Regions from separate parts of the Ensifer adhaerens genome, predicted to be linked through region 2. Evidence: riboswitches for the same ligand, from Rfam matches in the RefSeq annotation. Region 2 holds a riboswitch; each other region holds the start of a gene.
The links. Region 2 has a riboswitch for cobalamin ahead of LAC81_RS02695 (aromatic ring-hydroxylating oxygenase subunit alpha). Riboswitches for the same ligand answer to the same signal wherever they lie in the genome.
Positions count from the first base shown of each region.

Region 1: linked by a shared signal. The riboswitch ahead of LAC81_RS12580 (CbtB domain-containing protein) and the one ahead of LAC81_RS02695 (aromatic ring-hydroxylating oxygenase subunit alpha) in region 2 are both predicted to bind cobalamin.
Region 3: linked by a shared signal. The riboswitch ahead of nrdH (glutaredoxin-like protein NrdH) and the one ahead of LAC81_RS02695 (aromatic ring-hydroxylating oxygenase subunit alpha) in region 2 are both predicted to bind cobalamin.
Region 4: linked by a shared signal. The riboswitch ahead of LAC81_RS10005 (DUF1636 family protein) and the one ahead of LAC81_RS02695 (aromatic ring-hydroxylating oxygenase subunit alpha) in region 2 are both predicted to bind cobalamin.

Region 1 covers NZ_CP083349.1:2,560,719-2,568,260, forward strand. Annotated here, with positions in the region: gene LAC81_RS12560 (SRPBCC family protein) at 1-235, shown strand, start outside; gene LAC81_RS12565 (DUF1772 domain-containing protein) at 305-784, opposite strand; gene LAC81_RS38410 (hypothetical protein) at 781-1,041, opposite strand; gene LAC81_RS12570 (SDR family oxidoreductase) at 1,045-1,611, opposite strand; gene LAC81_RS12575 (TetR/AcrR family transcriptional regulator) at 1,716-2,408, shown strand; cobalamin riboswitch at 2,407-2,671, shown strand; gene LAC81_RS12580 (CbtB domain-containing protein) at 2,714-2,890, shown strand; gene LAC81_RS12585 (CbtA family protein) at 3,088-3,885, shown strand; gene LAC81_RS12590 ((2Fe-2S)-binding protein) at 3,931-4,722, opposite strand; gene LAC81_RS12595 (glucoamylase family protein) at 4,776-6,083, opposite strand; gene LAC81_RS12600 (DUF1194 domain-containing protein) at 6,240-7,034, shown strand; gene LAC81_RS12605 (GntR family transcriptional regulator) at 7,138-7,542, shown strand, end outside.
Region 2 covers NZ_CP083349.1:561,815-569,356, forward strand. Annotated here, with positions in the region: gene LAC81_RS02675 (DUF1217 domain-containing protein) at 1-237, shown strand, start outside; gene LAC81_RS02680 (FAD-binding oxidoreductase) at 305-1,738, opposite strand; gene LAC81_RS02685 (L-threonylcarbamoyladenylate synthase) at 1,876-2,850, opposite strand; gene LAC81_RS02690 (DUF6656 family protein) at 2,931-3,530, opposite strand; cobalamin riboswitch at 3,844-4,049, shown strand; gene LAC81_RS02695 (aromatic ring-hydroxylating oxygenase subunit alpha) at 4,153-5,397, shown strand; gene LAC81_RS02700 (hybrid-cluster NAD(P)-dependent oxidoreductase) at 5,399-6,493, shown strand; gene LAC81_RS02705 (glycoside hydrolase family 25 protein) at 6,498-7,542, opposite strand, start outside.
Region 3 covers NZ_CP083350.1:1,543,556-1,551,097, reverse strand. Annotated here, with positions in the region: gene LAC81_RS27430 (metallophosphoesterase family protein) at 1-385, opposite strand, end outside; gene LAC81_RS27425 (LysR substrate-binding domain-containing protein) at 610-1,515, opposite strand; gene LAC81_RS27420 (hypothetical protein) at 1,645-1,956, shown strand; cobalamin riboswitch at 2,232-2,456, shown strand; gene nrdH (glutaredoxin-like protein NrdH) at 2,847-3,068, shown strand; gene nrdI (class Ib ribonucleoside-diphosphate reductase assembly flavoprotein NrdI) at 3,078-3,494, shown strand; gene nrdE (class 1b ribonucleoside-diphosphate reductase subunit alpha) at 3,464-5,617, shown strand; gene nrdF (class 1b ribonucleoside-diphosphate reductase subunit beta) at 5,873-6,847, shown strand; gene LAC81_RS27395 (RtcB family protein) at 6,987-7,542, shown strand, end outside.
Region 4 covers NZ_CP083349.1:2,042,538-2,050,079, forward strand. Annotated here, with positions in the region: gene LAC81_RS09995 (ABC transporter substrate-binding protein) at 1-904, opposite strand, end outside; gene LAC81_RS10000 (ABC transporter ATP-binding protein) at 901-1,707, opposite strand; gene LAC81_RS10005 (DUF1636 family protein) at 1,784-2,197, opposite strand; cobalamin riboswitch at 2,302-2,518, opposite strand; gene aspT (aspartate-alanine antiporter) at 2,971-4,659, shown strand; gene LAC81_RS10015 (bifunctional aspartate transaminase/aspartate 4-decarboxylase) at 4,718-6,370, shown strand; gene aspT (aspartate-alanine antiporter) at 6,639-7,542, shown strand, end outside.

The DNA of each region.
Region 1 (7,542 bases), 2.0 Mb from region 2:
GACCGGCACGCCCTCGGAGGTCCGCTTCGAGCTCAGTCCCCGCGGCGACAAGGTGCTGCTCGTCGTCACCCATAAGCGCATCGCCGATCGCGCCATCATGACCAGCTTCTCCGCCGGCTGGCACGTGCATCTCGACATTTTGCGCGCTCTGCTCGAAGGCGAAAAGCCGGCAGCCTTCTGGAGCAAGTTTACCGACCTGGAAGCGCAATATGACGCGCGTATTCCGAAGCCTTGACGGTAGGATGGGCTTAAAGATCAAGACGCGTGCAGGCGCCGGCGAGGATCCACTTGCCGGCGCTTTTCGTCAGGCGCGGGCGAAACCGAGGATGAAGAACGCCAGCGCGCCGATCGATGCAAAGGTGCGCACGTGGTTCCACCAGACCCAGTCGGTGAGATAGCGCTCACGCCAGAGATCAACCGCCGCCTGCCCAGGTGCCGCTGCACCGAGCGCATCGTTCATCGGCACGTTGAAGATAATCGTCACCAGAAGCACGCCGACGACATAGGCGATGCCGCCGGCAGCAAGCCACCACCTGCCCTCGCCGCCCGAGAGGAAGGCCATGACGACGAGCACCAGACCGAGCAGCGCGGTGCCCATGAAAGCACTGAGGAAGATCGGGTTCTGGATGACGACATTGATCGCGTTCATCGCGGCGATCCCCTGCTCCGGCGGCAGCCGCGACAGGGCCTGCATGATGCAGACCGAGAAGATGAAGAACAGCCCGGCCATCAGGCCGGAACCGATCGCGGCGGCAAACGCCAGAGCGGGGATCAGCGGGATCATGCGGCAATACTCCAAACACCAGTTGCTGCGGTTTCCCGGGCATAAACCGCAAAGTCGCGCGGGGGCCGCCCAAGCACGCGCTCGACATCGGACGTCATGCTGGAATTGCGTCCGTCGAGCACCGAGGAGAAGAGATAGCGGATGAGTGCGACATAGTCATCCGGCACGCCGTCGGCCTTGAGTTGCGCCGCAAAATCGTCGATCGGCACCGGCTGATAGGCGATCCGGCGGTTGGCCGCAACGGCGATCTCGGCCACGGCCTAGGCAAAGGTCATCAGCCGCGGGCCGGTCAAGGCATAGACCTTGCCGATATGCGCGTCGTCCAGAAGGGCCGCAACCGCCACGTCGGCAATGTCGTCGCAACTGACGAAGGGCTCGGTGACCTCGTCCACGGGCAGGAAGACCGACCCACTCATCACGCCATCGGCCAAGAAGCCTTCGTCGAAATTCTCGAAGAACCAGCTGCCTCGGATGACCGTCCAGTCGGCACCGGAAGCCTGCAGCGCACGCTCGGCCGCTTCCGCCTCGTCCTCGCCACGCCCCGACAGAAGCACCAGCCGCTTGATGCGCGAGCGAACGGCAAGGCTCGAGAAGCGGTCGATGACATCGACGGCGCCCGGCACCGCCAGATCGGGCTGGTAGCAGACATAGATGCGATCGACATTTTCAAGGGCAGACGCCCAGGTCGCCTCGTCCGTCCAATCGAAGGAAGGCGACGCCGAACGGGCGCCGATGCGCACCGCTACGCCCCGCTCCCGAAGGCGCCCGGCCACCCGCCGCCCCGTCTTGCCGGTACCGCCCAAAACCAGTGTGACTTTCTGAGACATCGTTTCCTCCTGAGGCTTCATCTACAAACATGAGTATCTCTCACATTTGCAAATGTGATAAATCCTCGTATTTTAAGAGTCAAGTCAAAATGTGAGCATTACTCATGATTACAGACACAAACCCCACCACGCCTCCCGCCGAAGACGAGACCACGTTGCGCCGGACGCCCAGCCAGAAGCGCAGCCGCGAGCGCGTCGAGCAGATCCTTTCCTGCGCGACGGCACTCATCCAGGAGAAGGGCAGCGACGCCATGCGCATGAGCGACGTCGCTGAAAAGGCGGGGATTTCAATCGGGTCGCTCTACCAGTACTTCCCGGACAAGGCGGCGATCGTGCGTACGCTGGCCGAGCGCTACAATGCCGTTTGCAACGAGTGCATCTCCGCCGAACTGGCCAAGGTCACGTCGATGGCAGAACTGCGCGACGCCTTCTCACTGCTGTTCGACATCTACTACGACATGTTCCTGGCCGAGCCTGTCATGCGCGACATCTGGTCGGCGATGCAGGCCGACAAGGCGCTGCGTGAGGTCGATCTCCAACAAAGCCGCGCCGGCGGCAAGCTTCTAGCCGATGTCTGGGCCCGCTTTGCGCCCGAGACGCCGCGCGAAACGATCGACAGCGCTGCCTTCCTGATCATGCATCTCGGCGACTGCACCATGCGGCTTGCCGTCTCGGTCGATCGGCCGGAGGGCGACCGCATCGTCGAGGCCTACAAGCAGATGATGCTTCGCGATTTTGTCGCGGATGAAGCGGCCGGCGGCGCAGGCTCAATTGACAACGCCATGACACGCTCCTAATCATTTTGGATCGATTGGTTCCCGGGACGCGAACGCGTTTCGGGAGTAAACGGGAACGTGACGGATGGACCCATGCTGGGCATTCAAATCACGGCCGACCCCGCGACTGTAGAGCGACGTTGATCTTGCCGTTCCGGAGCAATCCGGAAGAAGCCACTGGAACAGGCCCCGAGAGGGTGGTCGAACTGGGAAGGCGAGGCAGATCCCGGGCATTTCGCCCAGCGCCGTGAGCCAGGAAACCTGCCACTCGATACGGGCATAGGGCCCACACCGGGAAATTTCCCGATGCCATCACGGAGGTTGTCATGGCTACGTCTACTATTTCGAGCACCCCGCTCTCCCTGAGCGATCGTCTGACCGCTGGCGTCATCGCCCTTTTCATCGGCGCATTCCTCGTCTTCGGTGCCGGCCTTGCCAATTCGGCCGTGCTGCACGACACCGCGCACGACACCCGCCACTCCTACGGCTTCCCCTGCCACTAAACGATGCGCCGGAACGTGAACAACGTTCCGCATCGAAATAGCCGCGGACCTGAATGCATCCGGCTCACGCCGGATGTCGGCGTTTGCGCATGGCGCTTTGGCGAACATGCAAGCACCGTCCGCATGGCACAGCAAATAGGAAGGCTCACCAACCACGCCGAAGCGCGTGGCGTTTGCCGTTATCGAGGGAATTCAAGATGATTGTCAGAACGCTTCTGGCCGCAATCGTGGCTGGGCTGATTGCCGGTGTCTTCATGACCGGCGCCCAGGAACTGCGGGTAACGCCGCTGATCCTGCATGCGGAGCAATTCGAAGGCGAGGCTCCGGCCGCGACCGAACAGCCGGCCGGCCAACCGGGCACGGCACAACCGGCCGCCGAGGGCCATGACCAGCATTCATCGCTGAAGGCGGTATCGCCGCTTGGCGCCGTACTCGACGCGCTGTCGCCGATCACGCCGGCCTATGCGCACGAAGGCGAACATGAGGAAGGCGGCATCATGTTCGGTATGAGCCGCTTCTCCGGCACGCTGATGGCAAACCTCGTCACCGGCTCCGGCTTCGGCTTGCTGCTCGCCGGCGTCAGCCTGGTGATCGGCTATCCGATCACGCTCAGGAACGGCGCTCTCTGGGGCGCCTGCGGCTGGCTCGCGGTGCACATGCTGCCGGCGATCGGCCTGCCGCCGGAACTCCCGGGCTTCCCGGCGGCCGAACTCGGCGACCGCCAGACCTGGTGGCTGACAACCGTCGCTCTCTCCGCGGTCGGCCTCTATCTCCTGGTCCTGCGCGAAGAAATAGTGTCCAAGGTCGCCGGCCTCGTCCTCATCGCCGCACCCCATGTCTACGGCGCGCCGCAACCGCTCGATATCTCCAGCAACGTCCCGGCCGTGCTCGGCGCCGAGTTCGCGGTCGCCGCGCTCGCCACCACGCTCGCCTTCTGGATCGTTCTCGGCGTCGTCTCCGGCTTCATCAACGAGCGCTTCCTTAAGTCGCATTGAACCCGCTGCGCCTCAAAAGGCACCGGAACATAAAAACGGCGGGGTTCAGGCCCCGCCGTTTTGCATCAGACGCGCTGCCAGCCGCGCGCGGCGATCGTCCGGCTCCAGCAGGACGCAGGTATCGCAGAAGCCGCCGCCCTCCGTCTTGAAATAGAGGCAACAGCCGCAGCGGATCCGGTACTGGCACGACAGTTGCGCGCCGCTTGCCGGATCGGTGGCGGAGATCTCCTCGTAGCAGATCTCTTCCGAAAACAGCCGCGACCCCGGCCGTTTGACGATCGCGAGCGCCTCGGCCATGCCGCGCACTTCGTCCCCGATCGCCCGTCCGATCTCCAGGAACGTGCCCGCAAGCGAATCCGCTGCCAGCCGCCACTGCGCCCCGGAAGAAAGCCCCGAGCGCTTCTTCAGGATCGCGATGACCGGCGCCAGATGCGCTGTGAAGCCGCGCTCGAAAACGCCGATGCATTCCGCCTGCTGCGATCTCTCCGCCAGATCGACGTGGAAATGATAGCGTTTGCCGGCAACCGCGCGGTCCTGGTGAAGGCGACTCCAGTCTTCAAAGCGAATGCCCGCGATCTCAGCCTGAACGCCCGCACCGAGATAGAGCGCGCCGAGAACCACACTTACCTGACGGCTGTAAAAGGCGATCAGATGCGCGGCCCGGATCCGGTCCGTCATGCCGACTGCGAAAAAGTCCTGATAGGCGAGGCTCTCCTCGATCCCGGCCCCGCCCGCAGCCCAGAAGCCGGCCGGGGCGCTGAAGGCGCCGTCCACCGTCCCGAGCGAGACACCGACGTCAGGGAACTCAGCGCGCAACCGCTCGACCACTGCCAGCACCCGTGGCGGATATCCTTCCCCGGTCTGCGCAATCTGTTGCTGGCTTCCCAAATTCATAACGTCTCCGTCGCCAGCCAGCCGCCTTCAAATCCCGCACGCTCAAGTCCGCGCCGGATTGCAGGCAGACTACGCGTCAGCTTCCAGACGAAGCCGCTCCGCCAGTTCTCGATCATCATCACGACGAGCCCCTGGTCAAGGCCGACGACGCGCGTGTCGACCCACCCCTCCGGCCCCTCGCCCGGCAGGCTCGGATTGAAGCCACCCGGAAAGCGCCCCGCCTTCAGAAGCCCGGGGTGGCTGGCTGTCATCTGGCTGAGCGCCGACAGCGACGCATCCGCACAGAAAGGCAGGCAGGCCGCCGCCGCCCAGGGCACGAGCGTGCCATCATCCGGACCGAAAGGTGCGCCGCGATTGGCGTAGCCCCGAAGTCGCTGCCAGCGTCCGTCCTTGCGGCGCAGCCGGCCACGTGGCGCATGGCAGGCGCTGAGCCCCCAGAGGTGTTCGCCATAGCCGGCGAAGCGGCCCTGATTTTGCCGCGCATGGTCACGCTGCAGCCCGATGGCTCGCCGGCTGTTCTCGAAATAGTCCGTTCCCCTCTCCCGCATCGGCCGATCGGCGAGGCCGCGAAGGTCGAGCCAGGCCTGCGGGAACAGGTGGATGAACAACGGCGCCGCGTGGAGATGAGCCCCGCCTTGAACCACGATCCAGTCATAACCGTCCGCAAAGACGGTGTAGTGCTTCGGTTCGATTGCGTGCTCAGGCGCCCCGAGCGCCAGCAGATAGAGCAGCAGTGCCTCGCTGTAGCCTCGCCAGCGATACTTCAGGAACCGGCCCGGTGGGCGCCAGCCCATCGTCAGTGTGTCACTCCGGTTCAACGCCCAGCGCCAGTCGACCCGCGCATAGAGCCGTTCGGCAAGCGCGCGGATCTCGCCCTCCTCCTCATCTTCGCGGGAGAAGAAGGCCGAAGCCGTCAGGCAGCCGGCGATCAGCAGCGCCGTATCGATGGTCGAAAGCTCGCTGCGCCAGGTGCGCGCGCCGGTCCGCATATCGAGAAAGTGATAGTAGAACCCGCGATAGCCGCTCGCCCGCTGGTCTCGCGACTGCGAGCTTTCAGCCAGGAAACGCAGCGTGGTCAACACCCGCCCGACCGCCTCGCGGCGCGAAATCCACCCGCGCTCGACGCCGATGGGATAGCAGGAAAGGCCGAAGCCGGTCGCCGCAATGCTCGACGGCGCGCCCGGAAGCGACGTATCCGCGATCAACCCGGTGACTGGATCCGCATATTCGAGAAAGTAGCCGAACGCCGCCCTCTGCAGACTATCGATCTGAAATAGTTCGGCATTTTCCGTCGGTTTCAGCATTCCGCCTTTCCGGCCCTTGACCGGTCGCAAGTACTTCCGGGCCGCCCGCGACAAAATCACTCTTTGTTGAAGGCCAACTACACCCAAATGGTCGCCGAAATCCAATCCTGTGTTACATTCTTCTAATCTGACCGCGCGCAATGACTGGTTGAAGCGATGTTGAGCGTGTTGGCGTTGATCCTCTCATTGAGTGGTGGCACGAGCCCATCGACCGCCATGTCGACGGATGTCGATGTCGAACTGATCCTGGCCGTCGATATGTCCGGCTCGATGGATCTGGATGAGGCGCGCATCCAGCGCGCCGGTTATGTCGAGGCGCTCCGGCACCGCGATTTCCTCGACGCGGTCGAAAGCGGACAACTGGGCAAGATCGCCATCGGCTATTTCGAATGGGCGGGCACAGTAAACGAATCCTCCGTCGTCGCCTGGCAAGTTATCTCCACCGCCGCCGACGCCGATGCCTTTGCCAAGCTGATCGAGGCGCGCCCGGTCGGCACCAGGCGCGGCACGTCGATTTCGAACGCGATCACCTACGGTACGGCGCTGATCGATTCGAACGCCTTCAACGGCATACGCCGGGTCATCGACGTTTCCGGCGACGGCCCGAACAATATCGGCCCGCCGGTCATCCCGGCCCGCGAGACGGCAATCGCCCGCGGCATCACCATCAACGGGCTGGCGATCCTCATTCGCCCCTCGGTCTCGACCGGCCCGCTCGACCAGTATTACGCCGAATGCGTCATCGGCGGCCCCGGCTCCTTCGTGCTGCCGGTGCACGAACCGGAGGATTTTTCGATCGCCATTCGCCAGAAGCTGGTGCTCGAGGTCAGCGGCTTGCAGCCGCCGCCATCCGTTCGCCTGGCCGATGCGCTGCCGGCATCCGACTGCCTGATCGGCGAGAAGCTGAGGCCCGGTTTCCTCGACCGCGTCTATCCCGAACTCGACAAATAGTCTTCGCCGCCTAGTTGTTGCCGCGCAACCCACGGGCGTCAGATTGTCATTTCCCTTCGCTTCGTCCGGCGATAAGATGAGCCGTTGCTTCGCGGATCGATTCATGTCCTTGACCACTACGCCCCCACCGGCCGACATGGCCGCAGACCCGGCCACCGACACCGGCAGTCAGCATATCCGCGACACGTTGCGCGATGCGATCGTCGAGCGGCGGCTCACCCCCGGCACCAAGCTTTCGGAAAGCGATGTCGGCGAACTCTTCAATGTCAGCCGTACTCTCGTGCGCGCCGCGCTGCAGGCGCTCTCCTATGAAGGCCTCGTCAGCGTCGAGAAGAACCGCGGCGCCTTTGTCGCGCACCCCTCGATCGACGAGGCGCGCCAGATCTTCGCGACCCGCCGCCTGATCGAGCCCGGCGTCGTGCGGGCTGCTGCCGCGAATATCGGCAAGGCCGAACTTGCCGAGCTCCGGCGCATGCTGGCAGAGGAGCGGCAGCTCACCGAACAGCGC
Region 2 (7,542 bases):
CTGCAGAACGCCAAGATCGAGGCGCAGGCCGCTTATATCGAGCGTGTCGTCGACATCAAGGATCTGCAGGACCCTGAAAAGCTCGAGAAGCTTCTGCAGCGGTTCACGGCGCTTTATGACGTCGAAAACAACACGGACGTATCACCGGGGTTGGCCATTCTCAGCGGTAGCGGTGGAGGCGGTGTCAGCGCCGAGACGCTCCTGTCCCTTTCACAGCTGCGCGCGGGCGGACGCTGACGCTACTCAACCCGAACGTATGAGTCGCTGCGGAAGGGCGCGGGCCTGCGGCTGAGGCGCGCCCGCTTCACCGGTCTGCGCGCAGCACCTTGTCCGGATTCATGACGCCTGCAGGATCAAACGCGTGTTTGATCCGTTGCATCAGTTCGATCTCGATCGGCGGACGGACCTCGGCAAGCTCGTCGCGCTTCAACTGGCCGATGCCGTGTTCGGCCGAGATCGAGCCGTTATATTTCAGAACGATGCCGTGGACGATGGCGTTGATCTCGCGCCAGCGGTCGAGGAAGGCCTGCTTGTCGGCGCCGACCGGCTGCGAGATGTTGTAGTGGATGTTTCCGTCGCCCATGTGGCCGAAGGAGCAGATGCGCGCTCCCGGGATCGCCTTCATGACAGCGGCGTCCGCTTCCTTCATGAAGGTGGGAATGCTGGAAACGGGCACCGAAACATCGTGCTTGATCGAGCCGCCCTCGGGCTTCTGCGCTGGTGACATGCTTTCGCGCATATGCCACAGCGCCTTCGCCTGCGCCTCATTTGCAGCAATCACGGCGTTTTCGACGAGACCGGCGGCAAGGCCCTGTTCTAGAAGATCGTTGACCATGCGCTCGGCGCTTTCGGCCGAATCCGCGGTCGAGATGTCGATCAGCACATACCAGGGATGGACGGTTTCCATCGGGTCGCGAACGCCGGGAATGTGTTTCGTGGTGAATTCCACGCCGAGGCGCGGCATCAGCTCGAAACCGGTCAGCGCCGGACCGCAAAGACTGGAGGCCTTTTCGAAGAGGGCGAGCGCGTGCTCGACGCTGCCCACGCCGGCGAAGGCGACCCGATGCCCGAGCGGCTTCGGGAACAGCTTGAGCACCGCGCCGGTGATGACGCCGAGCGTGCCCTCCGCGCCAATGAAGAGGTCGCGCAGGTCGTAGCCGGTATTGTCCTTCTTCAACCGGCGCAGACCATCCCAGATCTCGCCGGTTGGCAGCACGACTTCGAGGCCGAGGCAAAGCTGGCGCATGTTGCCGTAGGCGAGCACGGCGGTGCCGCCGGCATTGGTGGAGAGATTGCCGCCGATCCGGGCGGAGCCTTCCGATCCGAGCGACAGCGGGAACAGGCGATTGTGATCGTCCGCCGCCTTCTGGATATCTGCAAGAATGCAGCCGGCATCCGCAACGATCACGTTGCCGACCGGATCGATGTCGCGGATCCGGTTCAGCCGTTCGAGCGAAAGCACGATGTCCGCCTTGCCGTCCCGCGGGATCTGCCCGGCGACGTGGCCGGTATTGCCGCCCTGCGGCACGATCGCCGTGCGGGTCGCGCTGGCGAGTTTCATGATGCGTGAGACCTCGTCGATCGAGCCGGGACGCAGTACCATCGGCGTCGTGCCGCGATAAAGCCCCCGGGATTCGACGAGATAGCGCGCCTTGTCCGCTTCCGCGGTAAGGGCATTGGCGCTGCCGACGATCTCGACGAAGGAGGCGATGAGTTCGGGAGAGGGAAGCGTCGTCATGGGTCAGCCTTCGCATTGCGCTTGCGCGCGCTATCGGATCGGTCGATCTGAAGACGCGATCCTCGGTTCGTATCGCCTGCGATCATAACCGCAATCGCAGCCGCTCGCTGAGGGTGGGTGCGGAACCGCACGCGATCTTACCCTCGTGGTGCCGCCGCCCGCTGCAGCCGGTCGATGATGGCTTCTCCCAATCCTTCCGAAGGGATGGGGCCGAAGGCGATCGTTGCAGCGCCGCTGGCGTCGGCCCGCTTCATATAGTCGAAGAGATTGGCGGCCGCTTCGCGCAGGTTTCCGGTCGGGCTCAGATCGAGAACGACAGCCGCCTGTTCCTCGCCGAGGACCCGGCCGCCGCCGAAACGGATCAGGGCCTCGCCCGCCCGCACATCGGTGGCTTCGAGCCTGACGGCTGCACCCGGCGCATAATGCGAGGCCAGCATCCCCGGCGCCTCGATCGTCGCACCCGCGGTTTCCGCCCTGATCACCGGACGATCGAGCAGGCGTTCGATCTCGGCGGCATCGAGGCCACCCGGCCGGAGTAGCCGGATCTCGTCGCCATCGACCTTGATGATCGTCGACTCGAGCCCGATTTGCGCCGGACCGGCATCGAGGATCAGTTTCAGCTTTTGTCCGAGATCGGCATCGACATGGGCGGCACTGGTTGGGCTGATCTTGCCCGAGGTATTGGCGCTCGGTGCCGCCAGAGGTCGTCCGAAACGGGCGATCACCCGGCGCGAAAACCCGTCGGGCATGCGAATGCCAAGTGTGTCCAGGCCGGCCGAGGCGAGGGCATGCACTGTACTCTCGGGTCGCTGCGGCAGGATCAGCGTCAGGGGGCCGGGCCAGAACGCTTTCGCCAGGCGTCGGGACAGGGGATCGAAGCGCACATGGGTCTCGGCCATCGCCACGTCGGAAACATGCGAGATCAGCGGATTGAAGCGCGGCCGGCCCTTCATCTCGTAGATGCGGCTGATCGCATCGGGATTGGTGGCGTCGGCGGCAAGGCCGTAGACGGTTTCGGTCGGGATGGCGACCGGTTCGCCCTCGGCGAGAACGGCGCAGGCGCGATCGATCGCGCGGTCCGGTTCCTTATCCGTGTCGATGATCTCTGCCATGCCGGTTCCTTTCCGACGCTTCCTTAACGGACGCGCCGGGAAAACAGAACGATTTTCTTTGCAGGGAGCGGGCTGCTTGCTCAGAGGCTGCGGATGATACGGCGTAGCGCGTCGTCACGGGCACCCAGCATCAGCACGTTCTTGAGAGCGACCTTTGGGTCGTCGGTGCGGAAGAGAAGCCCGTTGTCGCGGACGTTGCGATTGATGACCATCTGTCCGTCTTCGGCGTTCGGCTCGATCGCGACCGCGAAGTACATGCGGGAATAGCCGGCCTGGATGCGGTCGAAGAAATGCGTCTCGTCACCAAGGTCGCTGAAAAAATTGGCGAAATAGAACGACCAGGTGATGTCCTTGGAAGGTGTGACCGCCGTCCGAGCGGCCGTCACATGGCAATAGCCGAGGTGCGGCTTGCCAACGAGCGTACGGTGGAAGATCAACTTCGGAAACTGGATCGAGGCATGAAAGCCGTTGATCCGCTTGTGCGTCGTGTCGCCGGCGGTCGAAAGCTTCTTGCCGGTTCGGTCAGCGACTTCCTCATAGCTCAGGTAGCGTCGCTCGGTCGGCATCCATTGCCGGCGGTTGATCCGGCCGGTGCGCAGAAACTCGGTGTGAACTGCCGTCTTCGACGTGACCGCCGGCGGCTTCTCTGCCGCTGCGTCGTAATATCTAAGCTTTGCCATGATCGTCAGCGCGCCATCTGCCTGCCGGACATCCTCGTCCGCCGGCAAGCCTAGTGGCTTATGGTTAACGAAGCATTTCCTTTCGCTAGCGGAACATGCCTGTGCCCAGTCACGGAAATGTCGCAAACGGGCGAAGCTTTTCCGTGCCTGCGCCATGCCGGCCGCAAAAGATGGCATATGCCCAATTTTTGATCTATCTATATGTTTATAAAGTGAAAAATTTGCGTATTTGGTTTCGGAAGGCAGTTTTGATGGTGTCGTCATTCTGGAATTGGATGTCGCTATCCGGCGTCTGCCGAGGCGCCTTCCGCGCTTACATATCCTCACTCAAGGTGTCGTCTTCCAAAAGGGAAGGCGGAGAATTGGGAAGCCGGTCAAATCCCGGCGCTGCCCCCGCAACGGTGGTGGAGCGAAAGTCTCGGCAAAAGGCCACTGGACGGTTCCGTCCGGGAAGGCGCCGGGCTGGTCCGCAAGGACGGCTCCTGAGCCCGGAAACCAGCCTTGACGCACATAACCGTAACGGGTTGCGGCGGGCAGCCGGATCGGAGCCGAGAACGTGTGGGCGTATGCCCGTGCGGGTTCCTGTCCTGCCTCTCCGAAACATGGCGCATGAGGACAGGACATGGATACCAAGACCGATATGCTTCGCAAGCTGAAGGGCCGGCGTGACGGCTACAGCCTCGATCGGGCCTTCTACACCGACCCCGACTACTACCGGCAGGACCTGGAAAACATCTGGTACAAGGACTGGCTGTTCATCGGCCATGACTGCGAAATTCCGCGGGCTGGCAACTATTTCACCGTCCAGGTCGGCGACTATCCGGTTGTTGTTACCCGCGATCGCCAGGGCACGATCCGCGCGCTGCACAATTCGTGCCGGCATCGCGGTTCCCGCGTCTGCACGCAAGCAAAGGGCTCTTCGGCAAAGCTCGTCTGTCCCTATCACCAGTGGACCTACGAACTCGACGGCTCGCTGCTCTTCGCACGCCAGATGGGCGAGGATTTCGACAAGGCGGCCCACAGCCTGAAGCCGATCCATTGCGAAACGGTCGGCGGCTACATCTTCATCAACCTGTCGGAGACGCCGGCAGATTTTGCGGCCTTCCGTGAGCTGGCCACGCCCTATCTCGCGCCGCACCGGCTGGGAGAGACCAAAGTCGCCTTCGAAAGCACGATCATCGAAAAGGGCAACTGGAAGCTCGTCTGGGAAAACAATCGCGAGTGCTATCATTGCGCCGCCAATCATCCGGAGCTCTGCCGCACCTATCCAGAGGCGCCGACTGCTACCGGGGTACAGGGCGCCAAGGATGATCCGGTGATTGCCGCCCATTGGGCGAAGTGCGAGGCCGAAGGCCTGCCGAGCGAATTCCGGATGTCTCCGACCGGCCAGTTCCGCGCCGCGCGCATGCCGCTGGTCGACAATGCCGAAAGCTACACCATGTCGGGTGCGGCTGCCGTCAAAAGGGCGCTGTCGGCCGATGTCAGGCAGAAGCAGATCGGCACGCTTCTGATGTTCCATTACCCCACGACCTGGAACCATGTGCTTTCCGACCATGCCATCACCTTCCGTGTTCTGCCACTCGGGCCGGAACTCACCCAGGTGACGACCAAGTGGCTGGTCAACAAGGACGCGGTCGAGGGCGTCGACTACACGCTCGATGACCTGACCCATGTCTGGACCGAGACCAACGACCAGGACCGCCAGATCGTCGAAGAAAACGCCTTCGGCATCCGCTCGCCGGCCTATGAGCCTGGCCCCTATTCGCCGGACCATGAAGGCGGCGTGATGCAGTTCGTCGAATGGTACTGCAAGTTCATGGAGCAGCGCCTTGCAGGCGATGCGGCTCCGCTTTCAAAGGTCGCCTGACATGCAGATGGCATCCTCCTTCCACCATTTCGACGAGCTGCATGTCTGGATCGACCGGCAGCAGATGCTCGAATGCACCTCGGCGGTCGTCGAAACCGCAGATGTCATGACCTTCACCTTCCGCGCCGAAAAGCCGGCCTGGTTTCGCTACCTGCCCGGCCAGTTCGTCACCCTCGAACTGCCGGTCGCCGACGAACCGGTCATGCGCACCTATACGCTGTCGTCGACGCCATCGAGGCCGCTGTCGATTGCCGTCACCGTCAAGGCGCAGGCCGACAGCATCGGCACGCGCTGGATGTTCGACCATCTGAAGCCCGGCATGAAACTGAGAGCCTTCGGCCCGCTCGGCGATTTCAGCTTCGTCCGCCACTCCGGTGACAAGTACCTGTTCATCTCGGCGGGGTCCGGCATCACGCCGATGATGTCGATGACGCGATGGATGGCGGACTGCGTGCCGGAGACGGACGTCACCTTCATCTCCTGCGCGCGCCGGCCGGACGACCTCCTGTTCCGTTCCGAGCTTGAGGTGCTGGCGACGCAGATGTCCGGGTTGAGCCTCGGCTTCATCGTCGAGGGCCACGAGGCGCGCCACGGCTGGCACGGCCTGCGCGGCCGCATCGACGGCGCCAAGCTGCCGCTGCTTGCCCCTGATTTCATGGAGCGCACTGTCTTCTGCTGCGGTCCGGAACCGTTCATGCGCGGTGTGCGCGAGATGCTGAAGGCGGCCGGCTTCGACATGGCCCGCTATCACGAGGAGAGCTTCCAGCCGGCGGCAGCGCCTGCTGCGGAGGAGATCGCCGTCCGCGCCGGCGTGGCGGGCGACAGCGAGGCCGCTGCCGCCAAGGTCGCCTTCACCATGAGCGGCAAGGAGGTCGAGGCGAAGCCAGGTCAGACGATCCTGCAGACGGCGCGTGCCAATGGTGTGCGGATCGGTGCTGCCTGCGAGGGCGGCATCTGCGGCACTTGCCGGGTGATGAAGGTCGCGGGTGACGTCGAGATGAACCACAATGGCGGTATTCTCGATGACGAGATCGACGAGGGTTACATCCTCGCCTGCTGCTCGCGGCCCTTGGGAGATGTCCAGATCGAAGCTTGAAGGATCAGGGCGTGTTGCAGGGCGGCGGCTGGACGGTCGTGGGCCCCGCGCCGCCGGTAACGGCCGATGGCTTGGAGCATCCGCCCTGTGCGGCGTCATCGGCAGCGACGGCTACCTGCATGGCGCGTTCGTGGCGAGCGAAGTCGATGGAGCCGGTCACCAGCATGTCGACGCCGCTGCCGGCCCCGCTTGTGGCACCGGCACGGCTAATGAGCAGCGGCTCGCTAAACGTTGCGGTCGCTCGTGCGACTACGTGCGTGCCCGCTCCTTGCTCGGCTCGGGCGATAAGGGTGAGCGGTAACGGCTTTTCAGCCAGCAATGCGCCCTGAGCCCAGATCGCCTTTAGCGCCAGCGGCGACATCGCCGCGACATTCACGTCGATGTCGTCGAGCGTTCCGGGCACGCGGTAGGGACAGCGCCGCTTGCCGCAGTTGATGCCGGACGAGAACTGCCACAGCGCGTAGCTGTCCCAATTGCCCATGGGGAAGACCTGGCGGATATCCGGCTTGTAGCGGGCGTACCAAAGCGGCAGGCGCGACAGCAGCCGGTATTTGGCACGGTGCGCGGCGATGTATTTGGCGGTGATGTGATTGGTGTAGAGGATCGGGTAGCGCCCCGTCCGGGTTTTGATATGGCCGGCGAAGATGGCGGCATCCTCGAGCGACATGTATTTTTCCGGATCGATGCCTTCGAGGTCGAGCACCATCAGTTCGTCGGCGCGCGGATCGGCGTAGTCGAGGAAATGGTTCGCCTGGTCCACGGGATTGCCGGGACGGGCGAGATGGTAGGCACCCCAAAGCAGCCCGTGCGTGCGGGCGATCATGCGCCGGGTCTGGTAGAGTTCGCGGCTGACGGCGTATTTGCGCCACATGGTCTTGCAGTGGTTGAAGGTGTCGCCGTTGTGATCGCCGGTGCAGGAGAAGCTTTCGGGCAGGCCATCGGAGGCCTTGGCGATGAAGCCGGAGATGCGCTTGTCGGCAAGCATCGTTTCCCAATCGATGCTGTTCATCTCATAGGCGTCGACGATGATGGCGTTGGACTTGGTCTTC
Region 3 (7,542 bases), on a different replicon from region 2:
CCTCTTCCTCATCTTCGAAGCCGAGGAGCAGGCTGTTGAGCCCGATCAGCCGCCAGCCCGCGTGATCGGAGACCCAGTAATCCGGTCCGGCGAGGCGGCGCCAGCGGGCAAGACGCTCCAGGTCGACCGGCTGATGCGAACCGGGCAAATGGCCGACATCGTGATTGCCGGGCACGATCAGCACCGGCATCGACAGCTGGCCGGTCAGGTCGAGCGAAAAGGTGATGTCGTCTTCGTGGTCGGCGCCGTCGATGGTCACGTCACCGGTGTGAATGACGAGATCAGGTGCCACCGCTTCGATCCAGGCGCGAAGCGGCTCCCAGTTGTCGTTGAAATGGCTCTTCAGCGGGCTGAGATGGGTGTCGCTGATCTGGACGATCTTCATGGAAACGGCCTCCGACGATGGCTTCAAGGCGTGCGCGTCGGAGGGCTTCGGTCTCCTCTCCGGCTGCGGTTGGCCGCAGTCTTTAGGGAGCTGCCATGTCAGTTTGGTAACAGCCGTTCTCAGCTGATTTTCAGTTTCTCCATGAAAGTTTCACCTTCATCCGATAGCGCCAACCGAGGGTGGTTTCGGCAAAACAACCTGCAAGGGAAATCGTCCGTCGGGGCTCAGCCCGAAACGGACCCCTGCTCCCCCATCACCGACGAAAGAAGCGCGTTCGACGCATCCGCCTCGGCGATGATCCAGTCACGAAACGCCTGGATCTTCTTCTGCCGTCGGCTGCCTTGCGGATAGACCAGCCAGTAGGCACGCCCGTCGCGAACCACATGGTCGAACGGCCGAATCAATCGGCCGCTCCTAAGTTCGTCCATCAGGAAGGTCGAAACGGCGATGGCAATGCCATGGTCGTTGAGTGTCGTGGTGACATCCATCGCCTGGACGTCGAAGATCAGCTCGGTACCGTTGCTTGCCGGCGGTTCCACCCCCGTCTCGATCATCCATCGCCGCCACCAGCTGGCATTGCCGAAGCGCCGCACGCGCAGCACGTCGGAGGGATGCCTGAGCTGGTGCTTTTCCAGGAAAGAAGGCGTGCAGACCGGCATGTAATCGATCGGGAAAAGCGGAAACACGTCGTTGCCGGGCCAGTCGCCATTGCCGCTGCGCACGACAAGATCGATCGCATCACGCTTGAAGTCGATCAGCTCCGTCGACATGTGCACCCGAATGCTGATGTTCGGATGGGCCGTCTGGAACGAGGCGAGCCTGGAGCCGAGCCAGCTCGACACGACGGTCGGCAATATGGAGATGTGCAGGTGGTGTTCGGTCTTGTCGGTGATTTCCGAAAAGGCCGCCCCGAGAAGGTCGATCGCCTCCGTCACCTTCGGCGCCAGTTGCCGCCCGGCCGCAGTCAGCCGCACCTCGCGCGGAAGCCGGACGAAGAGCGGCGTGCCTATGCGCTCCTCCAGCAGCCGGATCTGGTAGCTGACCGCCGCCTGCGTCATGCCGAGTTCGTCGGCGGCGCGGGTGAAGCTCAGGTGCCGTGCCGCCGCTTCGAAGGCACGCACCGCACTCATGGGAGGAATCTTGCTCATGGCGTTGAGATAAGCATTCTTTATGCCAGCATGCGAGAAATCGCTTTGCGCGAAGCGGCAAAAATCCTCACTTTTTTCGCGAACACAACAGCAAAAACAAAGAGGATAGCAATGCTTAGCGCGCTGCGATCGACGATCCTTCATGTCCTGAAACGGGCCGGGAACGTGCTCAACCCAACCATCGCCATCGATACCTTCAGCGAGTTCCAGTTGAGGGATATCGGCCTGACGCGGGACCACGAGAACATTCGGGCGCGCGTCGGCGACGTTGCCGATCCGCGGCACTGGCCGAAGGACGACAATGCGCAGAAGCCACAGCCCTCACCGACGCGGGACTGCGGCAACGCACCGCGCGTGGCGAGGGCTTCACCTCGCGCCCAACCCGGAGAAAACAAGGACGTCAGCATGTCGCTCTGCGACTGACGGGGCAAAAACAAATCTCAGCTGTCGCAATCTGCCACCCTGCCAGGCGCCGGATCGAATGAGCAGAAATTCGCTCTGGCGCGTCCTAGAATATCGTACCTTCGTAGGTGACCGGTAAGGGCGCGAGCGCGCGGCGTCGAAGCCGAGAGCGCCCCGCCAACGGGCTTTGCCGCGCCCCCTCGTTTAACGTCTTGTTATCCACACGGCGAAAGAATTCGCCCCCTCACCCGGGCCGGAGGCACCTCGCACCTATTGACGCAGATGCGCGATCAACTACTATATGTAGTGTTCGAGGTTCTTCCGATTCGCAAGGATTGGGAGCTAAGACGGGAATACGGTGCGCCGGCGCTTTCCGCCCGGCTATGCCGCAGCTGCCCCCGCAACTGTAGACGGCGAGCGACTGTCCGGAATTGGACCACTGAGGCATGAGGCCTCGGGAAGGTCGGGATGGAAGCTTTGACCCGTGAGCCAGGAGACCTGCCTCGAGCAACATAAGTCCACGGGCGGGGTGTCCGGAGGGGTTGGGTGCGTTACGGCAGGATGAGCCTGCCGGATCGTCTCGACATCTCCCCGGCAGCCTGTCGAAAGCTTCGGGGTGAAGTCATGTCAGTTTCTTCCAGTTCAGATCCACCTTCTGCGGACGGGTGCGCGTTGTTGCGCGCCTGATCGGAGGGCCGCGCCCTGAAAACTCGCATCCGCGGAATTCCTGAGCGCCCGAGCAATACGAGCCGACCCGGTTGCGTAACCGACCTTGGGTCAGCTTGACGACGTCAACTCCGGTCAAGGCGACCGGGGAGCGATGTTCCGTGTCCAATCGCCAACACCACGGTTCGCGTTCGCGCGACCCGACGACTTTTTGCGCCCATTTGCGAGACCCTCACGAGGAACCCATGTCGATCACCGTCTACAGCAAGCCCGCCTGCGTCCAATGCACCGCCACCACCCGCGCACTCGACCGCCAGGGCACCGATTACCGCCTCATCGATATCTCCGAGGATTCCGATGCGTTCGCGCTCGTGCAGGGTCTCGGCTACCGCCAGGTCCCGGTCGTCGTCGCCGGCGAGCGCCATTGGGCCGGCTTCCGCCCGGACATGATCAGCGCACTTGCTTGAGGGCTAGCGATGGGGCTGATCGTCTATTTTTCCAGCCGCTCGGAAAACACCCATCGTTTCGTCGAAAAGCTCGGCCTTCGCGCAACCCGCATACCGCTCAACGAAGGTAAGGGTTCGCTTACGGTTACGGAGCCCTATGTGCTCGTCGTGCCCACCTATTGCGGCGACGACGGCCGGGGCGCCGTGCCGAAACAGGTGATCCGCTTCCTGAACGATGCGGGCAACCGCTCCCACATCCGCGGCGTGATTGCCGCGGGCAATAGCAATTTCGGAGCGACCTACGGGATCGCCGGCGACGTGATCTCGGCCAAGTGCCGGGTGCCCTACCTCTATCGGTTCGAGCTACTCGGGACCGAAGCGGACGTCGCCAACGTCAAAAACGGGATGGAACGATTTTGGACGTCTCAACACTCGAACGCCCCCTGAAGGCAACGGAACCGGCGCTGGACTACCATGCGCTCAACGCGATGCTGAACCTCTATGACGAAGAGGGGCGCATCCAGCTCGACAAGGACCGGCAGGCTGCGAAGCAATACTTCCTCCAGCACGTCAACCAGAACACCGTGTTCTTCCATAACCTTCGCGAGAAGCTCGATTATCTGGTGACCGAGGGCTATTACGAGCAGGAGGTTCTCGACCAGTATTCCTTCAACTTCGTGCGCGACCTCTACGATCACGCCTATGGCAAGAAGTTCCGTTTCCCGACGTTCCTCGGCGCGTTCAAATACTACACGTCCTATACGCTGAAGACCTTCGACGGGAAGCGTTACCTGGAGCGCTACGAAGACCGCGTCTGCATGGTGGCGATGACGCTGGCGCGCGGCGACGAACAGCACGCCCGCGATCTCGTCGACGAGATCATTTCCGGCCGCTTCCAGCCGGCGACGCCGACCTTCCTCAATGCCGGCAAGAAGGCTCGCGGCGAACTCGTCTCTTGCTTTCTGCTCCGGATCGAGGACAACATGGAGAGCATCGGCCGCGCCATCAATTCGGCGCTGCAGCTTTCCAAACGCGGCGGCGGCGTGGCGCTGTCGCTCACCAACATCCGTGAGATGGGCGCGCCGATCAAGCAGATCGAGAACCAGTCCTCCGGCATCATTCCTGTGATGAAGCTGCTCGAAGACAGTTTCTCCTATGCCAACCAGCTCGGTGCCCGCCAGGGCGCAGGTGCGGTCTATCTCCACGCCCACCACCCTGACATCATGCGCTTCCTCGATACCAAGCGCGAAAATGCCGACGAGAAGATCCGCATCAAGACGCTGTCGCTCGGCGTCGTCATCCCCGACATCACCTTCGAGCTCGCCCGCAACAACGAGGACATGTACCTGTTCTCGCCCTATGACGTGGAGCGCGTCTACGGCGTGCCGCTCACCGAGATCTCGGTGACGGAGAAATATCGCGAGATGGTCGAGGATGCCCGCATCCGCAAGCGGAAGATCAAGGCGCGCGAATTCTTCCAGATCATCGCCGAGATCCAGTTCGAAAGCGGTTATCCCTACATCATGTTCGAAGACACGGTGAATCGGGAAAACCCGATCGCCGGGCGCATCACCATGAGTAACCTCTGCTCGGAAATCCTGCAGGTGAGCGAGGCGAGCGAATTCAACGACGACCTCTCCTACGCCAAGATGGGCAAGGACATTTCCTGCAATCTCGGCTCGCTGAACATCGCAGCGGCGATGGACTCGGCCGATTTCGGCAAGACCATAGAGACCTCGATCCGCGCGCTGACGGCCGTCTCGGATATGAGCCACATTTCGCCGGTTCCCTCGATCGAGAAGGGCAACGATGACAGCCACGCGATCGGCCTCGGGCAGATGAACCTGCACGGATATCTCGCCCGCGAGCGCATCTTTTACGGCTCCGAGGAAGGGATCGATTTCACCAACATCTATTTTTACACTGTGACCTACCACGCGATCCGGGCCTCAAACCGCATCGCCATCGAGCGTGGCGAGAGCTTCAAGGGTTTCGAGAACTCGAAATACGCGTCGGGTGACTATTTCGACAAATACACCGAGACCGAATGGCTGCCGGCGACCGAAAAGGTGAAAGACCTATTCGAGCAGGCGGGAATATCCATCCCGACGCAGGAAGACTGGCTGGAGTTGAAACGGGCGGTGATAGCTGGCGGCCTCTACAACCAGAACCTCCAGGCCGTGCCCCCGACGGGCTCGATCTCCTACATCAACCACTCCACTTCCTCGATCCACCCGATCGTCTCGAAGATCGAGATCCGTAAGGAAGGCAAGATCGGCCGCGTCTACTATCCGGCCGCCTTCATGACCAACGACAACCTCGAATACTACCAGGACGCCTACGAGATCGGGCCCGAGAAGATCATCGACACCTATGCGGCGGCTACCCAGCACGTCGACCAGGGCCTGTCGCTGACGCTCTTCTTCCGCGACACGGCAACGACCCGCGACATCAACCGTGCCCAGATCCACGCCTGGAAGAAGGGCATCAAGACCATCTACTACATCCGCCTTCGGCAGATGGCGCTCGAAGGCACGCAGGTCCAGGGCTGCGTTTCCTGCGCGCTGTAACCTCGCATTCCAGCAACGGCACATACTGCCCCTCACCCTGGCCCTCTCCCCGCAGGCGGGGAGAGGGGACGTGCCATACCAACGGCCCAGATGCGGCCGGTCCCTACGATGTGGGACGGTGCGGCATTGTCCCTTCTCCCCGCAAGCGGGGAGAAGGTGCCGGCAGGCGGATGAGGGGCCATACCCGCACCGCGTAGATGTGGGCAACTCCCTCACCGCACGATGAGGCACACACGATCACAAAGGTTTAACGACATGAACATGCACGCCAAACCCGCAAGCCGCGTCCGCGCCATCAATTGGAACCGGATCGAGGACGACAAGGATCTGGAGGTCTGGAACCGCCTCACCGGCAATTTCTGGCTGCCCGAAAAAGTGCCGCTCTCCAACGACATTCCCTCCTGGGCGACGTTGAAGCCGGAGGAGCAGAAGCTGACCATCCGCGTCTTCACCGGCCTCACCTTGCTCGACACGATCCAGAACGGCGTCGGCGCCGTCAGGCTGATGGAGGATGCCGCCACCCCGCATGAGGAGGCGGTGCTTTCCAACATCTCCTTCATGGAGGCGGTGCACGCGCGCTCCTATTCCTCGATCTTTTCGACGCTGTGCCTCACGCCGGATGTCGACGACGCCTATCGCTGGTCGGAGGAAAACGAGTTCCTGCAGAAGAAATCGGCGCTGATCATGGGAGAGTACGCCTCCGGCGATCCCTTGAAGAAGAAGGTCGCCAGCGCCTTCCTCGAAAGCTTCCTGTTCTATTCCGGCTTCTATCTGCCGATGTACTGGTCGAGCCGCGCCAAGCTCACCAACACCGCCGACATGATCCGGCTTATCATTCGCGACGAGGCGGTGCACGGCTACTACATCGGTTACAAGTTCCAGCGCGCGCTGGAACACTTAAGCGAAGAACGCCGGCAGGAAATCAAGGATTTCGCCTTCGACCTGCTGCTCGAACTCTACGACAACGAGGCGAAATACACCGAGGCGCTCTATGATGGCGTGGGGCTAACCGAGGATGTGAAGAAGTTCCTGCACTACAACGCCAACAAGGCGCTGATGAACCTCGGCTACGAGGCGCTGTTCCCGAGTGAAGCCTGCAAGGTCAATCCCGCCATTCTGTCGGCCCTGTCGCCGAATGCCGACGAGAACCACGACTTCTTCTCCGGCTCCGGCTCCTCCTATGTCATCGGCAAGGCGGTGGCGACCGAGGACGAGGACTGGAATTTCTGATCGGACAAGCAGGCACAGCTCTTCGACCCTGGCGTGCTGCCGGCCCCGGCAGCACGTTGACTGCCGGCGTGCAATCGCCTAGATAACGCGCCGATCCGTATTGCCGCGGCTGCTGAACCCGAGGCTACGGAGAACCACCATGTCCACCCGAGACAACCCTACCGTCCGGAACGCTGTCGTTTCCGGACATGCAATCAGGTCCGTCGTCGCGATCGACGAACCTGAGCACCAGCGTGCGCGCGCACTCGGCGATCTCGCAACCGCCCTTCCCTCGCCGGAGGCCCTGGCGGCACGGGATGCTGTTGCCGGTCGCATCGTCACCACGCCAGACTTTCATCCCGGCAAGCCCGTTCCGGTCGGTGTCGTCGCCGACATCGAAGGCGCCGTCATTCCGCACCTGATCGGCAACGACATCGGCTGCGGAATGCGCATGATCGTCCTCGACAGGATCGGCGAGAGCGACCTTGGACCCGATCTGGAGAAGCATCTGCGCCATGTCTTCTTCCAGGGCGGCCGCGACATCGCGCTGACCGGCAAGAACCGTCACGCAATACTCAGACACGGCGTGCCTGGTTTGCTCGAAAGCCTTTCCGGCGAGCGGCGCGGCTTGCTTGCCCGCCTTGATCTCGCAGCAGCCTGGAACGATGTGGCTCGCATGTCGGATGACGGCAACTTCCACGCGGACAGTATCGATC
Region 4 (7,542 bases), 1.5 Mb from region 2:
TGTTGCGCGGTCCGGGCGTCGCCTCGACATAATCGAGCACGACGAAGCGGTCGTTCTTCACCGCATCGACATTGGCGAAGGCCGGGTTGCTCTTCATGAAAGCGATCTTGTCCTCGGCTTTCACCTCGCCGTAGTTGACGATCATCACCACCTCCGGGTTCCGCTCGATCACCGGCTCCCAGGAGACTTCCACCCAGCTCTTGTCGACATCGTCCATGATGTTGGCGCCGCCGGCAGCCTCGATCATCGCGGTCGGAATGCCGAAGCGACCCGACGTGAAGGGCTTCTCCTCGCCGGAATCATAGACGAAGACGCGGGTCGGCTTGGCGTTGCCGACATTGGCCTTGGTGATCTCGGCGAGCTGGCTGCGATAACCCGCGACCAGCGCTTCGGCCCGATCCTCGACGCCGAAAATGCGGCCGAGATTGAGGAGATCGACGAACATGTCGTCCATCGAGGGCTTCTCCCTGGCCATGACGTGGATGCAGGATTCGGTGAGTTCGTAGACGCCGATCTTGAAGGGCGCCAATGTCTCGGGCGTCACTTCGCCACCGACCTTCATGCCGTAGTTCCAGCCGGCGAAGAAGAAATCGGCGTCGGCATTGAGGAGCACTTCCTTGGTCGGATATTTCTCCGCAAGCTCCGGCAGTTCCTTCACACCTTCGCGCAGTTTTTCATCGAGCGTCTTCCAGCCGGAAACGCCGGTATAGCCGACCATGTGGTCCTGCAGTTTCAGCGCCAGCATCATCTCCACCAGGTTGACGTCGTTGGCGATCGCCCGTTTCGGCGCGGCATCGAAGGTCACCTCGCGGTTGCAGCTCTTGACGGTCACCGGATAGGCGAGCGCCGGCGTGGCGGCGGCAATGAGAAACAGCAAGGTAGAGGAGGCAATATTGATCTTCATGAAATGGATCCCTGTCGAGGAAGTGAAAAGGAGAAACGGGCGCTGCCGGCAACGGCGGTGCCGTGGGCGGTGGCAGTGACGCCGAAGGCGGTGGAAAGCGCGCGCGGGTTCAGCACCGCATCGGGAGTTCCGAAGGCCGTCAGCCGCCCCGCGGTCACGATTGCGACGTCGGTCGCGAATTCGGCGGCGAGATTGATGTCGTGCAGCGTCGAAACGATCGTCAGCTTCAGCGTCTGCAAGAGCTCGAGGATTTCGAGCTGGTGACGGATGTCGAGATGGTTGGTCGGCTCGTCGAGGATGATGATGCGCGGCTCCTGGGCGAGTGCCCGGGCAATCAGCACCCGCTGCTTTTCGCCGCCCGAAAGTGTGGCGAACTGGCGGCCGGCGAGGTGGGAAAGATCGAGATGAGAGAGCGCATGCTGCACGCGCTCGCGGTCCGTCTCCGTCCAGCCGTTGAGCCCCTCTCGCCGCGGGATGCGTCCCATCATCACGACGTCACGCACGCTGAAGGGAAAGTCGCCGGGCATTTCCTGCAGCACGACGGCAATCGTCTTCGCCGCCTCGCGCGCCGAGATCGACCAGAGGTCGACGCCGTCGATCTCGATTCGGCCGGCATTCGGCTGCACCGCCCGGTAGAGGCAGCGCAGAAGCGAGGTCTTGCCGGCGCCGTTCGGCCCGAGGATCGCAAGGCGGCTGCCCGCTTCGATCGAGAAATCCATGTCTTCGACCAGGGTCAGCCCCGCACGGGGCCCCCAGCAAAGGCCTTCCACCTTGAGGGCAGCTCCCGTCGCTGAACAGGTCATGACCGCGTCCCTCCCCGCGCCGCGGCGCATTTCTGCCCGCGCACCAGAGGTCGCCGCCACCCTTTGCGTGTTGCGCTCATTGGAACCGTCCTCCAATGTCTTCGGAGACGAGCACTGCCGCCGGAATGCGAGCGAGCGTCTTTGTCTTGAGGCCGCGCGGACGCTCGGCGGCACGCGTCATGCCGTCGCCACGTTCGGCATAGGTGGCGGCGAAGCGGACGAGGTCGTCGATATCCTCTTCCGGCGAGATATCACCGAAGAGATAGGTCGCCTTGCCCGTCGCCTGGAAGGCGATGGTGCAGGGTCGCGTGCAAGCCGCCATGCAGACGGTGCCGGCGATCGAGAAATCACGATCGAGCGGCTCGCCGAGCGCGGCGATGCTGCGGTTGAGACGCTTTATCAGCTCGGCGCCCGGCACGCAGGGACCGCCGGTAAAACGGCAATCGGTGCAAACCGTTATCTTGTGCTGTCGGGAATTCGGCTCAGCCATTTTCTCTCTCCGCCGGAGTGACGGCAGGAGATGGCGAAGCGGCAGGATGACGGATGACCGTCGCGCGAAAGCCAGTTCTTTTCCATCGGAACACCCCGTCCGTTGTGGTTGATCGGTTCGATGGCAGGTCTCCTGGCTCGCGGGTCGCGGCGCATCCACGTCTTCCCGGTCTTTGACCAGTGACATGGTGTGAATGCGCTTTCCGCTCACAGTTGCGGGGGCAGCCACGGTTTCGGCCCCATTTGGGTCGTCCGTTCCGTGTTCCCTTTTCAGCCGCTTCCGCATTTCCGCGGACGCAGCACCATCACGCTCTTCCTCGCATGAATCGGCCGATGAAACAACTGCTAGGGGCATGCGCTACGGACCTATCAACATGCGGCGTTTCGTCATGCAGGATTTGTTATGAGATAACATAACGTATTGCAATGTCAAAGTTGAGTAGCCGGCGAAATTTGCCGCGGCGGCGCTGCCCGGCGCCCCCCGATCCGCCCTGCGCACGCCGATCGGCCGACCACCCGGCCCGATGCTTTCCGACTGGTGCCGCCGCGCCCACAAAAAGCGCCAGCGCCATGCGCAAATGCCGGCAATCTTAACGTACGTTACGCTCACGTAACCCCATGTCTGTTGAGAAAATCATCGGTCGAAGCGACAATCGGCAAAGCTAAGATTGGGCATCGGTAACGCACCAATAAACTCAACTTGGCCGCGCAGTACAGAAATGGCGCAATCCCGAAATGAAGTGATGGCAACTCAACTTTCTGAAGGGAAAAGTAGTGAATCCCATCGATTTCTTCGTCGACACACTTCGGACATACCCGCCCGTGGCCGTCTTCCTGGCACTCGGCATCGGCTTCCTGATCGGGCCGATCAAGGTCGCGGGATTCAATCTCGGAAACGTCACCGCAACGCTTCTTGCCGGTGTTCTCATCGGGCAGCTGGGCATCCAGGTTTCCGGTGACCTGAAATCCACCCTGTTCCTGATCTTCCTCTTCGCCGTCGGCTACGGCGTCGGACCCCAGTTCGTGCGCGGCCTCAGCACCGACGGACCAAAGCAGATCGCCTTCGCGCTGTCTGTCCTGGTGCTGTGCCTCATCGTTCCCTATCTCTGCGCGCTGATCGCCGGGCTTCCGCTCGGCTATGGCGCCGGCATGTATGCGGGATCGCAGACGATCTCGGCTGCAATCGGCGTCGCGACGGATCAGATCAACTCCCTCGGGCTGCCGGCCGAGCAGGCCAAGGCCTTTGCCGACCAGATCCCGATCGCCTATGCGGTGACCTATATCTGGGGCACGATCGGCTCGGCCATCATCCTCGCCCAGCTTGGGCCAAAGCTTCTCGGTATCGACCTTCCGGCGGCGTGCCGGGAATATGAGGCCAAGCTTGGCGGCGGCACCGAGAGCAGCGAACCCGGCATCACCCGCGCCTATCACGATTTCGGCCTTCGCGCCTACCGCGTCGATCAGGCAAGCGGGCTGACCGGCAAGCCGGTCAAGGACATTCTTCCCGGCATCCGTGTCTTTGTCGAACGTCTGCGTCGCGGCGACCAGATCATCGAAGCCGACGGCAACACCGTGCTGCAGCCAGGTGACGTCGTTGCCTTTTCGGGCCGGCGTGCCGTGCTCGTCGAAAACCTCGACAGCAAGCTCATCGAGGTCGAGGACAAGGAACTCTTGAACGCGGAAGCCGAAGTGGTCGACGTCTACGTCACCAGCAAGGCGCTTGCCGGCAAGACGCTCGCCGATGTCAGCACGATGGATTGGGCGCGCGGCGTCTATGCCCGCAAGATCATCCGCTCGCTGGTCGAGATTCCGGTGCTGCCCGGCACCACCGTCGAGCGCGGCGACATCGTCACCATCGGCGGCGCCAAGAGACACGTCGAAGCGGCGATCAAGGCGCTAGGCTTTGCCGACAGGCCCGTCGAGACGACCGACATTGCCTTCCTTGGCTGGGGTCTCTTCGTCGGCGCAATGATCGGAGCGCTCACGATTACGATCGGCGGCATCCCGATCGGCCTTTCCACCTCCGGCGGCGCGCTTCTCGCAGGCCTTGTGCTCGGCTGGCTGCGCACCACCTACCCCGCCTTCGGCCGAATCCCCTCGCCGGCGCTGTGGCTGATGAACACGCTCGGCCTCAACATCTTCATCGCCGTCGTCGGGATCGGCGCCGGCCCGGGCTTTGTCGCGGGCCTGCAGGAGGTCGGCATTTCGCTGTTCATCTGGGGCGTGGTCGCCACGTCGATCCCGATGATCGCCTCGGTGCTCCTCGGCCACTATGTCTTCAAGTTCCATCCGGCGATCCTGTTTGGCGCCTGCGCCGGCGTCAGAACGACGACGGCAGCGCTCGGCATGATCCAGGAGGCGGCCAAGAGCAAGGTGCCGGCGCTCGGCTACGGCATGCCCTACGCCATCGGAAACACGCTGCTGACCATCTTCGGCCTCGTCATCGTCATCATGCTCGCCTGAGGCGAGCGGGCGAAGCAGACCATCGTTCAAAATGCATAGATCACAGGGAGTGTGGACCATGTTGGACAGAAATTTCTACGATAGCCTTTCCGATCTCAGCCCGTTCGAAATCAAGGACGAACTGATCAAGCTCGCCAAGTCGAGCTCACAGAAATCCGCCAAGGCTTTCCTCAATGCCGGCCGCGGCAACCCGAACTGGACGGCGACACGCGCTCGCGAAGCCTTCTTCCTGCTCGGCCAGTTTGCGCTGACGGAAGCCAAGCGCGCCTATTACGACCCGAAGGCGGGTGTGGCCGGCATGCCGCCGAAGGACGGCGCCCACGCGCGGTTTGAGAAGTGGACGAAGAAGCAACTGCAGAGCACGGCCGACTGGGATGAAGAGGATGAGGGTATTCCGCCGGCAAAGACGCTTTCCGACGCCGTCAACTACGCCATCACCACCTTCCGCTTCGATGCGGACGCCTTCGTGCACGAGCTCACGGACTCGATCATCGGCGACAACTATCCGGTTCCCGATCGGGCGCTGCACCACAACGAGATCATCACCCACGAATACCTGATGTGGGCAATGTGCGCCGGCCACCGACCGAAGGCAAAGTTCGACCTTTACCCGGTCGAAGGCGGCACCGCCGCCATGTGCTACATCTTCAAGGCACTGAAGAACGCCCGCCTGCTTAACGCCGGCGACACGATCGCGCTCGGAACGCCGATCTTCACGCCCTATCTCGAAATGCCGGAACTGGAGGACTACGATCTCAAGACCATCAATGTCAGCGCCGAGCAGGAGGACCGCTTCCAGTTCACCGACGAAGACATCAAGGCGCTGGAGAACCCCAAGGTGAAGGCGTTGTTCCTGGTCAACCCCGGCAACCCGTCCGCCGTGGCGATGGATCCGGATTCGATCAAGCGCCTTGTCGACCTCGTCAACAAGAAGCGCCCCGACCTGATCGTGCTGACGGACGACGTCTACGGCACCTTCGTTCCGGGCTTCCAGTCGTTGCTTGGGCATCTGCCGCGCAACACGATCGGCGTCTACTCCTATTCGAAGTACTTCGGTTGCACCGGCTGGCGCCTCGGCGTCATTGCCGTCGCCGAGGACAACATCTTCGACGAGAAGATCAAGGCCCACGCCGAACCGATCCAGAAGCTCCTTGAAAAACGCTACAAGGCGATGACGCCGAAGCCGCGCGAGGTGAAGTTCATCGACCGCATCGTCGCCGACAGCCGCGACGTAGCGCTGAACCACACCGCCGGCCTGTCGCTGCCCCAGCAGGTGATGATGACGCTCTTCGGCCTCGTCGAGCTGATGGACGTCGAGAAGGCTTACCAGAAGGCCTGCATCGCCATCTGCACCAAGCGCTTCTGGAACCTGATCGAGGGCATGGGGGTCGAGTCCAATCCGGGCATCTATTTCGACCACTATTACGGCATCATCGACTTCGAGTTCTGGCTGCGCAAATATGTCGGCGAGGATGTCGTCACCTGGGTGAAGGACAACATCCACCCGCTCGACATTCCCTTCCGGCTTGCCGAGGACCACGGCATCGTGCTCCTCAACGGTTCAGGCTTCGACGCACCAAGCTGGTCGGCGCGCGTCTCCTTCGCCAACCTCAATGACGACGCCTACTCGCAGATCGGCCGTGCCGTGCGCTCGGTCGCCCGCGGCTATGTACAGACCTACCAGGCAGCCAAGGGCCTGAAGATCAGCTAGCTGATCGAAGCGGCCGGCAAACATGCCGGCCGCTTTCCCCTACCGCACCACGCGTCTTCCTGGACGCGCGGAGGTCGCTGTAGCACTTTGAATTGCTGCATGTTTTCGCCTATCAATCGGCCACGATCACGGGGAACATGCAGAAGGGCGTGAGCAGACGTCCTGTTGTCCAGCCACCCCAGATTTTCCGGCGGTTTCCCGCCGGCGAGCAAGCAGCGCATTGTCAGGCTGAAGGTGCCCCTTCGGCTGGAGTTGGGAGTAAAGCGGCGTGATCGATCATCTGTTCGGCATCCTCAGAGCGCATCCGGAGCTTGCCCTGTTTCTCGCGCTCGGCATCGGCTACGCCGTCGGCAAGATCACCATCTTCGGCGTGACCGTCGGCGCCGTCACCGGCTGCCTGCTGGCGGGCGTGCTGATCGGTCAGACGGGCGCGGTGTTGTCGAACGATGTAAAGCAGGCGTTCTTTCTGCTTTTCCTCTTTGCCATCGGCTACCGCACCGGCCCGCAATTCTTCCAGAGTCTCAACGCCGATGCCCTGCCCCAGATCGCCGTTACGGTGACGCTCTGCGTCGTCGCCCTCGGCGTCGCGATCATTCTCTCGATGCTCTTTGCATTCGATCTCGGAACGGCAGCCGGCGTGCTGGCAGGCGGAGCGACGGAATCGGCGACCGTCGGCGTCGCCATCGACACCTTCCGCAAGACGGCACCGACGCCCGAAGCGGCCAACCAGTTCGAATCCGCCGTTGCGACCGGTTTTGCCGTCGCCTACCTCGTCGGTGTCGTCAGCGCCATTCTCGTGCAGTCGCAGTTGGCTCCGCGGATGTTCGGCCGCAGCCTGAAGGAGGCCTGCGCCGAACTCGAAGCCGAACTCAACATCACCCCGCAAAACAACGGCGACACCGCCCGCCGCGAGATCGAAGCGCGTGCCTTCCAGGTCGCAGACAACCTGGTCGGCCTTACGGTTGCGGAAGCGGAAGCGAGGGTTCCTGAAAACCAGAAGGCCTATATCGAGCAGATCCGCAGGGGCCGCGAGATCATCACACCCACGAGCAAGGAGCGCCTGCAGGCAGGTGACGTCATAGCCGTTGCAGGCCTTCGCGGTTTCCTGGTCGAATATTCCAGCCGGATCGGCACCGAGATCGACGACCGCGAGCTGCTCGATATCCCTGTCG